Regions from separate parts of the Streptomyces sp. A0592 genome, predicted to be linked through region 3. Evidence: riboswitches for the same ligand, from Rfam matches in the RefSeq annotation. Region 3 holds a riboswitch; each other region holds the start of a gene.
The links. Region 3 has a riboswitch for thiamine pyrophosphate ahead of thiC (phosphomethylpyrimidine synthase ThiC). Riboswitches for the same ligand answer to the same signal wherever they lie in the genome.
Positions count from the first base shown of each region.

Region 1: linked by a shared signal. The riboswitch ahead of E6U81_RS21815 (thiamine ABC transporter substrate-binding protein) and the one ahead of thiC (phosphomethylpyrimidine synthase ThiC) in region 3 are both predicted to bind thiamine pyrophosphate.
Region 2: linked by a shared signal. The riboswitch ahead of thiO (glycine oxidase ThiO) and the one ahead of thiC (phosphomethylpyrimidine synthase ThiC) in region 3 are both predicted to bind thiamine pyrophosphate.

Region 1 is NZ_SSBM01000015.1:70,710-73,977, forward strand. Features, by position in the region: gene E6U81_RS21810 (iron ABC transporter permease) at 1-372, opposite strand, end outside; gene E6U81_RS21815 (thiamine ABC transporter substrate-binding protein) at 486-1,586, opposite strand; TPP riboswitch at 1,671-1,780, opposite strand; gene rlmN (23S rRNA (adenine(2503)-C(2))-methyltransferase RlmN) at 1,839-2,954, opposite strand; gene E6U81_RS21825 (phosphatidate cytidylyltransferase) at 3,087-3,268, opposite strand, start outside.
Region 2 is NZ_SSBM01000008.1:131,960-135,227, forward strand. Features, by position in the region: gene E6U81_RS14600 (FAD-dependent oxidoreductase) at 1-903, opposite strand, end outside; TPP riboswitch at 985-1,096, shown strand; gene thiO (glycine oxidase ThiO) at 1,094-2,275, shown strand; gene thiS (sulfur carrier protein ThiS) at 2,272-2,472, shown strand; gene E6U81_RS14615 (thiazole synthase) at 2,478-3,268, shown strand, end outside.
Region 3 is NZ_SSBM01000007.1:179,983-183,250, reverse strand. Features, by position in the region: gene thiC (phosphomethylpyrimidine synthase ThiC) at 1-1,512, opposite strand, end outside; TPP riboswitch at 1,507-1,651, opposite strand; gene E6U81_RS13480 (YibE/F family protein) at 1,724-3,103, shown strand; gene E6U81_RS13475 (SsgA family sporulation/cell division regulator) at 3,146-3,268, opposite strand, start outside.

The DNA of each region.
Region 1 (3,268 bases), on a different contig from region 3:
GGTGGTGTCGAGCCGGACGCCCGCCGTTTCGTCCAGCAGTCCGCCGCGCCCGAGCAGCGCGAGGAAGGCGGTGCCCACGACCACGGTCGGGAGCACGAAGGGAACGGTCACCACGGCCCGCAGCAGCTGCTTGCCGGGGAATTCGAAGCGCGCGAAGACGTACGCGCCGGGCAGTGCGATCAGCAGCGTGAGCACGGTGGAGGCGAGCGCCTGCCAGGTGGTGAACCACAGCACGTCGGCGATGTCGGGCCGGGAGAGCACCTCGCCGATCCGGCCGAACTGCCATCCGGTGTCGGTCTTGAGGCCGCGGCCGACGATCGCGGCGACGGGGTAGGCGAAGAACAGCGCGAAGAAGACGAGGGGGACGGCCATCAGGGCGAGGCGGACGGCGGTGGCCCGCCCGCTCTCGCCCTGTCCGGGTACCCGCTCCGGTCCGGGGACCGGGGCGGCGTCGTGCGACGCCGCACCCGGCTCCTTCGTACCGCTTACTTCACGACGAGCGCGGTCCATGCCTTGACCCACTGCTCACGGTTCTTGGCGATGGTCTCCGGAGTGACGTTCTCCGGCTTCTCGACCACCACACCGTGCTTGGTGAACAGCTCCGGCAGCGCGGCGTCCTTGGTCACGGGGTTCACGAACATCTGGAGGGGCATGTCCTCCTGGAACTTCTTGCTGATCAGGAAGTCGACGAGGGCCTTGCCGCCCTCCTCGTTCTTCGCGCCCTTCAGCAGACCCGCGAACTCGATCTGGCGGAAGCAGGTGCCGGTGGCGACGCCCGTCGGGGCCTCGGCCGGCTGCGGCTCGCCGTACAGCACCTCGACCGGCGGGCTGGAGGCGTAGGAGACGACCAGCGGACGGTCGCCCTTGGCCTTCTTGCCGCCCGCGGAGCCGGAGAAGCGCTCGTTGTAGGCCTGCTCCCAGCCGTCGACGACCTCGACGCCGTTGGCCTTCAGCTTGCTCCAGTAGTCCTTCCAGCCCTCCTCGCCGTACTTGCCGACGGAGGCGAGCATGAAGCCGAGGCCGGGGGAGGAGGTCGCGGCGTTCTCGACCACCAGCAGGTTCTTGTACTCCGGCTTGGTCAGGTCGTCCAGCGTCTGCGGCGGGGCGATCTTCTTGTCGGCGAAGTAGGCCTTGTCGTAGTTGACGCAGATGTCGCCGGAGTCGATCGGGGTGACCCGGTGCTCCTTGTCGAGCACGTACTCGGGCTTCACGTCGGCCAGGCCCTTGGCCTCGTACGGGGTGAAGATGCCGTTGTCGAGGGCGCGCGAGAGCAGGGTGTTGTCGACGCCGAAGAAGACGTCGCCGCGCGGGTTGCCCTTGGTGAGGATCTCCTGGTTCAGGGCGGCGCCGGCGTCACCGGACTTCAGCACCTTGACGGTGTAGCCGCTCTGCTGCTCGAACTCCTTGAGGACCGCGTCGGTCACGTTGAAGGAGTCGTGGGAGACGAGCGTGACGGTCTTGGACTTCGGGGCGTCGCTCGTCCCCGCGGTCTTGTCCTTGGCGTCGCCGCCGCCGCAGGCGCTGAGCGTAGTGACGCCCAGCGCGGCCGCGAGCGCGGCGCCCGCGATCTTCTTGGTGGTGCTCACTGGTGATTCCTCCTGGGATGACCAGGAGAAGACGCGGCCCTGCCCGGCGCTCTGTGCGAGCGGACGCCGGGCAGGGCGCAACAGCTTGAGTGGTGACCGAACTTCCTACCCCGAATGACCGGGGCGAGGTTCAGAGGGTCTGCGGATGACGGATACCGCACTCTCAGCGCTGTGGCGCTCCCCTGTCGGAATATGCAATTGGTTCGGCCACAGGGTACCCCGTGGCCGAATGTGACCGGCCAGAACCGGACGCTAGCGCTCCGAGGCGGCCAGCTGGCCGCACGCGCCGTCGATCTCCTGGCCCCGGGTGTCACGCACGGTCACAGGAACGCCGTGACGGGCGATGGCCTCCACGAAGGCCTTCTCGTCCTCGGGCCGCGAGGCGGTCCACTTGGAGCCGGGCGTCGGGTTCAGCGGGATCAGGTTGACGTGTACGCGCTTGCCCTTGAGCAGCCGGCCCAGCAGGTCCCCCCGCCAGGCCTGGTCGTTGATGTCGCGGATCAGGGCGTACTCGATCGAGATCCGGCGGCCGGACTTCTCGGCGTACTCCCACGCGGCGTCGAGGACCTCGCGCACGTTCCAGCGGGTGTTCACGGGGACCAGGGTGTCGCGCAGCTCGTCGTCCGGGGCGTGCAGCGAGACGGCGAGGCGGCACTTGAAGCCCTCGTCGGCGAACCGCAGCATGGCCGGGACCAGGCCGACCGTGGAGACGGTGATGCCGCGCTGGGACAGGCCCAGGCCGTCGGGCTCCGGGTCGGTGAGCCGGCGGATGGCGCCGACGACGCGGTTGTAGTTGGCCAGGGGCTCGCCCATGCCCATGAAGACGATGTTCGACAGCCGGGCGGGGCCGCCGGGGACCTCTCCGTCGCGCAGCGCGCGCATGCCGTCGACGATCTGGTGCACGATCTCGGCGGTGGAGAGGTTGCGGTCCAGGCCGGCCTGGCCGGTGGCGCAGAACGGGCAGTTCATGCCGCAGCCGGCCTGCGAGGAGATGCACATGGTGACCCGGTCGGGGTAGCGCATCAGCACGGACTCCACCAGCGTGCCGTCGTGCAGCTTCCACAGGGTCTTGCGGGTGGTGTCGTCGTCGCAGCTGATGTGCCGGATGACGGACATCAGGTCCGGGAGGAGCTCCTGCTGGAGCTTGGTCCGGGAACCCGCCGGGATGTCGGTCCACTCGGCCGGGTCGTGCGCGTACCGCGCGAAGTAGTGCTGGGAGAGCTGCTTGGCCCGGAACGGCTTCTCGCCGATCGCGGCAACCGCCTCACGGCGCTCGGCCGGGGTCATGTCTGCGAGGTGCCGGGGCGGCTTCTTGGCCCCGCGAGGGGCGACGAAGGTGAGCTCACCCGGAACGGGGCGGGGGGCCATGCGGTACTCCTCAGTACGACGAGGTGGGGGTCACCCCGCGCGTGCAGGGCCGGTCCGCGGCTCGGCCGCTGGACGGAAAGGGCGCGCCGCGTACACGCGGCGCGCCCTCCAGGATAACCCGACCGGGACCCGTCAGCCGGTGCCGACGAAAGCGGCCAGCAGCAGCCACACCACCGGAGCGGTGGGCAGGAGCGAGTCCAGCCGGTCCATGATGCCGCCGTGCCCCGGCAGCAGGGTGCCCATGTCCTTGATGCCCAGGTCCCTCTTGATCATCGACTCGCCCAGGTCGCCCAGGGTGGCGCTGACCGCGACCG
Region 2 (3,268 bases), on a different contig from region 3:
CCGCGGTCCCTGGAGCGCGTTGTCCCAGTGGTGCACGAGCAGCCGCGCCCCGTACCGCCCGGACGGGAAGGAGGCGCAGTCGCCGACCGCGTACACCCCCGGCAGGGAGGTCAGCAGGTGCGCGTCGGCGGTGACCGAGCCGTCGGCGCCGCGTTCCACGCCAGACCCGGCCAGCCATCCGGTGGCGGGCCGTGCGCCGATCCCCACGACCACCGCGTCGGCGGGCAGGGCGCGCCCGTCCGCGAGGAGGACCCGCCCCTCCTCGACGCCGGCCACCATCGCGCCGGTGATCAGCTCGGCGCCGGCCTGCCCGTACCAGCGCGCCATCGGCTCGGCGACCTCGCCGGGCAGGGCGCCCGCCAGCACCCGCTCCGCCGCCTCGACGACGGTCACCGCGCAGCCGGCCTCCCGGGCAGCGGTGGCGAACTCCGCCCCGATCCAGCCGGCGCCGACGACCACGACCCGGGACGCGGCCGCCAGGACCGGGCGCAGCCGCGCCGCGTCGTCCAGCGTGCGCAGCAGGTGGACGCCCGGGACGCCCTCGGCGCCGGGCAGGGTCAGCGGCTGCGCTCCGGTCGCGAGGACAAGGACCTCGTACGGGACCGGTCCGGCCTCGGTGTCCAGTTCGCGGTCGGCGGCCCGCAGCCCGGTGACCTCCGTCCCGAGGCGGAGCGCGATGCCCAGGCCTTCGAAGTCCACGTCGAAGGCGGAGTCCTCGGCCTTGCCGAGGAGCACCGCCTTGGACAGCGGGGGCCGGTCGTAGGGCTGGTGGGGTTCGGCTCCCAGCAGGGTCACGGGGCCCGTGAAGCCCTGTTCGCGCAGGGCGACCGCGGTCTGCACCCCGGCCATTCCGGCGCCGACGATCACGACGCCGCGCTGATTCTGTTCCGTCTGCTCGCTCACGCGGCCACCCTAATCATCTGACGCTCCGTCAGGAATAGGTGCCGCCTTACCCGCCGTCCACCACCGGGATAGTCTGGCCACCGTACCTATCGCGGGAGTCCGGCGCACCGGGCTGAGAGGGAGGCTGGCCGGCCTCCGACCGTACGAACCTGATCCGGGTCATGCCGGCGAAGGGAGGGGCTGGACGCCCATGCACTCATCTCGGAAGGAAACCGACCGGGGATCCGACGTCCTCGTCGTCGGAGGCGGGATCATCGGCCTGGTCACCGCCTGGCGGGCCGCGGAGCGCGGACTGCGCACCGTACTCGCCGACCCGGCACCCGGCGGCGGCGCCGCCCAGGTGGCGGCCGGCATGCTCGCCCCCGTCACCGAACTCCACTACGGCGAGGAAGCCCTCCTCGGCCTCGGCCTCGCCTCCGCCGAACGCTATCCGCGGTTCGCCGCCGAGCTCGCGGAAGCGAGCGGCGGGATGGACATCGGCTACCGCGCCTGCGGCACCCTCGCCGTCGCCCTCGACGCCGACGACCGCCTCCACCTGCGCGAACTGCACGCCCTCCAGCGCCGCTGCGGCCTGGAGCCCGAATGGCTCACCGGCCGCGAGTGCCGCCGCCTGGAACCCATGCTCGCCCCCGGCGTGCGCGGCGGCCTGCGCGTCGACGGCGACCACCAGGTCGACCCGCGCCGGCTCGCCGCCGCCCTGCTGGCCGCCTGCGAGGGCGCCGGAGTGCGCATCCACCGGGCGGCCGCCGAGCAGCTGCTCACCACCTCCGACCGGGCGACCGGCGCCCTCCTCGACGACGGCACGGAGCTGCGCGCCGACCAGGTGGTCCTGGCCGCGGGCTCGCTCAGCGGCCGGCTGGCGGGCGTACCCGCCGATGTGCTGCCGCCCGTACGGCCCGTCAAGGGGCAGGTGCTGCGGCTCGCCGTACCCCCCGCCTACGCGCCGTTCCTCTCCCGCACCGTACGGGCGGTCGTGCGCGGCAGCCACGTCTACCTCGTGCCCCGCGAGAACGGCGAACTCGTCATCGGCGCCACCAGCGAGGAACTCGGCTGGGACACCACCGTCACCGCGGGCGGTGTCTACGAACTCCTGCGCGACGCCCATGAACTGGTCCCCGGCATCACCGAGCTCCCGCTGACCGAGACCCGGGCGGGCCTGCGCCCCGGATCGCCCGACAACGCCCCGCTGCTGGGCCCCACCGACCTGCCCGGCCTGCACCTGGCCACCGGGCACTACCGCAACGGGGTGCTGCTGACCCCGCTCACCGGCGAGGTGCTGGCCGAGCTGCTGGTCACCGGCGAACTGCCCGGGATCGCGCGCCCCTTCACCCCCCGCCGCTTCTCCGCCGCACGTCAGGAGTCGTACGCATGACCATCTCCGTCAACGGCGAGCCGCGCGAGGTCGCGGCCGGCGCCACGCTCGACACCGTCGTCGCCACCCTGACCGCGGCCCCCTCCGGGGTGGCCGCCGCACTCAACGAGACCGTCGTCCCCCGCGGGCAGTGGCCGGCCACCCCCGTGGGCGACGGCGACCGCGTGGAGATCCTCACCGCGGTCCAGGGAGGCTGACCGGCATGGCCGACGACCTCTTCACGCTGGGCGACCGGACGTTCTCCTCCCGCCTGATCATGGGCACGGGCGGCGCCCCGAGCCTGGACGTGCTGGAACGCGCCCTGGTCGCGTCCGGCACCGAGCTCACCACCGTGGCCATGCGCCGCCTCGACCCGACGGTGCAGGGCTCGGTCCTCTCCGTCCTGACCAAGCTCGGCATCCCGGTCCTGCCGAACACGGCCGGCTGCTTCACCGCGGGCGAGGCCGTCCTCACGGCCCGGCTCGCGCGGGAGGCCCTCGGCACCGACTGGATCAAGCTGGAGGTGGTCGCGGACGAGCGGACCCTCCTGCCCGACGGCGTCGAGCTGCTGGACGCCGCCGAGATCCTGGTGGACGAGGGCTTCACCGTCCTGCCGTACACCAACGACGACCCGGTGCTCGCGCGCAAGCTGGAGGACGTGGGCTGCGCGGCGATCATGCCGCTCGGCTCCCCCATCGGGTCCGGCATGGGCATCCGCAACCCGCACAACTTCGAGCTCATCACGGAGCGGGCCTCGGTCCCGGTGATCCTCGACGCCGGCGCGGGCACGGCCTCCGACGTCGCCCTGGCGATGGAACTGGGCTGCGCGGCGGTGATGCTGGCCTCGGCCGTGACCCGGGCCCAGGAGCCGGTCCTGATGGCGTCCGCCATGCGGGACGCCGTCTCGGCGGGCCGCCTCGCCTTCCGGGCGGGCCGCATCCCCCAGCGCCGCTTCGCCGAAGCCTCCTCCCCCACGGAAGGCCGCGCGACCCTGGACCCGGAGCGCCCGGCGTT
Region 3 (3,268 bases):
CGCGTCGGACAGCGCGTCGTCCCACTCCTGGGCGCCGGGGTGCCCCTTCGCCAGGTCAGCGGCGTGTGCCGAGATCTTGTACGTGATCACGCCGGTCTTGACGTCGTCCCGGTTGGGCAGGCCCAGGTGCTCCTTGGGCGTGACGTAGCAGAGCATCGCCGTGCCCCACCAGGCGATCATCGCGGCGCCGATGCCCGAGGTGATGTGGTCGTAGGCGGGGGCGACGTCCGTGGTCAGCGGGCCGAGCGTGTAGAACGGCGCCTCCTCGCAGATCTCCTGCTGGAGGTCGATGTTCTCCTTGATCTTGTGCATCGGGACATGGCCCGGGCCCTCGATCATCGTCTGGACGTTGTGGCGCTTGGCGATGGTGTTCAGCTCACCCAGCGTCTTCAGCTCGGCAAACTGGGCCGCGTCGTTGGCGTCCGCGATCGAGCCGGGGCGCAGTCCGTCACCGAGGGAATACGTGACGTCGTACGTCGCGAGGATGTCGCAGAGCTCCTCGAAGTTCGTGTAGAGGAAGTTCTCCTTGTGGTGCGCCAGGCACCACGCGGCCATGATCGAGCCGCCGCGTGAGACGATGCCGGTCTTGCGGCGGGCGGTCAGCGGCACGTACGGCAGGAGCACGCCGGCGTGGACCGTCATGTAGTCGACGCCCTGCTCGGCCTGCTCGATGACCGTGTCCTTGTAGATCTCCCAGGTCAGGTCCTCGGCCCGGCCGTCGACCTTCTCCAGCGCCTGGTAGAGCGGCACGGTGCCGATCGGAACCGGGGAGTTGCGCAGCACCCACTCGCGGGTGGTGTGGATGTTGCGGCCCGTCGAGAGGTCCATGACCGTGTCCGCGCCCCAGCGGGTCGCCCAGGTCATCTTCTCCACCTCCTCCTCGATGGAGGAGGTGACGGCGGAGTTGCCGATGTTGGCGTTGACCTTCACCAGGAACTTCTTGCCGATGATCATCGGCTCGATCTCCGGGTGGTTCACGTTCGCCGGAAGCACCGCGCGACCTGCGGCGATCTCCTCGCGGACGACCTCCGGGGAGACGTTCTCGCGGATCGCGACGTACTCCATCTCCGGGGTGATCTCGCCCCGGCGGGCGTACGCGAGCTGCGTGACGGCGGCGCCGTCCCGGCCCCGGCGGGGCTGACGGGGGCGGCCCGGGAAGACCGCGTCGAGGTTCTTGAGGCCACCGCGCGGAGAGGTGTGCTTGATGCCGTCGTCCTCAGGGCGTACCGGACGGCCGGCGTACTCCTCGGTGTCGCCGCGGCTGATGATCCAGTTCTCGCGCAGCGGCGCGAGGCCCCGTCGCACATCGGTCTCGATCTGCGGGTCGGTGTACGGACCGGACGTGTCGTAGAGCGTCACGTCCTTGCCGTTGGTGAGGTGGACCTGGCGGACCGGCACCCGGATGTCGGGGCGGGAGCCCGCCACGTAGCCCTTGTGCCAGCCCGGCTTGCGCTCGGTCGAGCCGTCGCCGTCCTGGCTGACGGCAGGCGTGCGTGCGTCCTGAATGGTCATGAGACCTGATCTCCCTACGCCGGCATTACCCGGTAACAGGTTCGGCGGTCGACGCAGCCTCCTCCCGTACGCATTCGTGATCGCGTACGGTGATCAGCGCCCTCTCAGCCCGGTGCTCCGAGCTCCCGCGTTGTGCAAAGTAGCCCCCACGCTAGCGCCATCCATGGCGTGCTGAACAGTGGGCCCCCTCATCTCTTGCGATGATCTGCAGGTGACGTCCTCGCCGCAGCCCCCCACCGAGCCCACTGAGCCCAACGGCCACTCCGGCCACGCGCACGCCGGACACGGGCACTCCTCCGGCCACTCCCACAGCCACAGCCACGGACCTGCGGCACCCGTCTCGAAGCACCTGCGCAAGGTCATCGCGGCCGTACTGATCCCCTTCGCTGTCGCCGTCTTCGTCGGCCTGGCGGTCCTCTGGCCGGGCGGCACGCCGGACCACGAGCGGACCGGGGTGGGCTTCGACCGACAGACGCAGCAGGCCAAGGTCGTCTCGCTGGAACTCGTCGACTGCAAATCCGTGAACGCCGCGCAGGTGCCGCCGACCGGCGAGGGCTCCGCCCCGACGGGCGGCGGAGCCCGGGCCGCGCAGACCGGCGAGTGCAAGAAGGCGACCGTCGAGATCGGGAGCGGCCCGGACAAGGGGCGCACCTTCGTGGAGATCGTCCAGCCGGGCGCGCCACGGCAGTTGGCGGACGGCCAGGAAGTGGTGGTGGCGTACGCGCCGGACGCGCCCCGCGACCTCCAGTACTCGGTGATCGACGTGAACCGCAAGCTCCCGCTGGCGGTGCTGGCCGGCATCTTCGCGCTCGCGGTCGTCCTCGTCGGGCGGATGCGCGGGCTGTTCGCGCTGATCGCACTGGTCGTCAGCTTCGGCGTGCTGACGCTCTTCATCCTCCCCGCCATCCTGCAGGGGTCGAACCCGCTGGTGGTCGCGGTGGTCGGGGCGAGCGCGATCATGCTGATCGCGCTCTACATGTGCCACGGCCTGACCGCCCGCACCTCGGTGGCCGTCCTGGGCACGCTCGTGTCACTCCTGCTGATCGGCCTGCTGGGCTCGGTGTTCATCGACTGGGCGTTCCTCAGCGGCAACACCGACGACAACACCGGGCTGATCCACGGGCTCTACCCTGACATCGACATGAGCGGCCTGCTGCTCGCCGGCATCATCATCGGATCGCTGGGTGTCCTCGACGACGTGACGGTCACCCAGACCTCGGCGGTGTGGGAACTCCACCAGGCAGACCCCTCCCAGGGGCCCCGCTCCCTGTACCGGGCCGCCATCAGAATCGGCCGCGACCACATCGCATCGGTGGTCAACACCCTGGTGCTGGCCTACGCGGGCGCCGCGCTGCCGCTGCTCCTGCTGTTCTCGATCGCCAACAGCAGCATGGGATCGGTGGCGAACAGCGAGCTGGTCGCGGTGGAGATCGTACGGACCCTCGTCGGCTCGATCGGACTGGTGGCGTCGGTGCCGGTGACAACGGCGCTGGCGGCGCTGGTGGTCTCGGCCGACCGGCCGGAATCCCCGGCCGTCGCACCGGGCTCGGGACCGGTACGCGGCGGCCGGGGCCGGCGGCGCAAGCGCTGAACGGCGGTTCAGCCCGAGTGGTGAGCGGGTCGGGGCGGCGGTTCAGCCGGCGTTCTGCTCGTTCTGCTTCGACTCGGCCAGGATTCTGCCGAGCGCCTCGTCCAAGTGCTCTTCGAAGTCGCCCGTGTTGCGCTCCTGCCCGAGCGGAACGATCCGGTCGGTGCG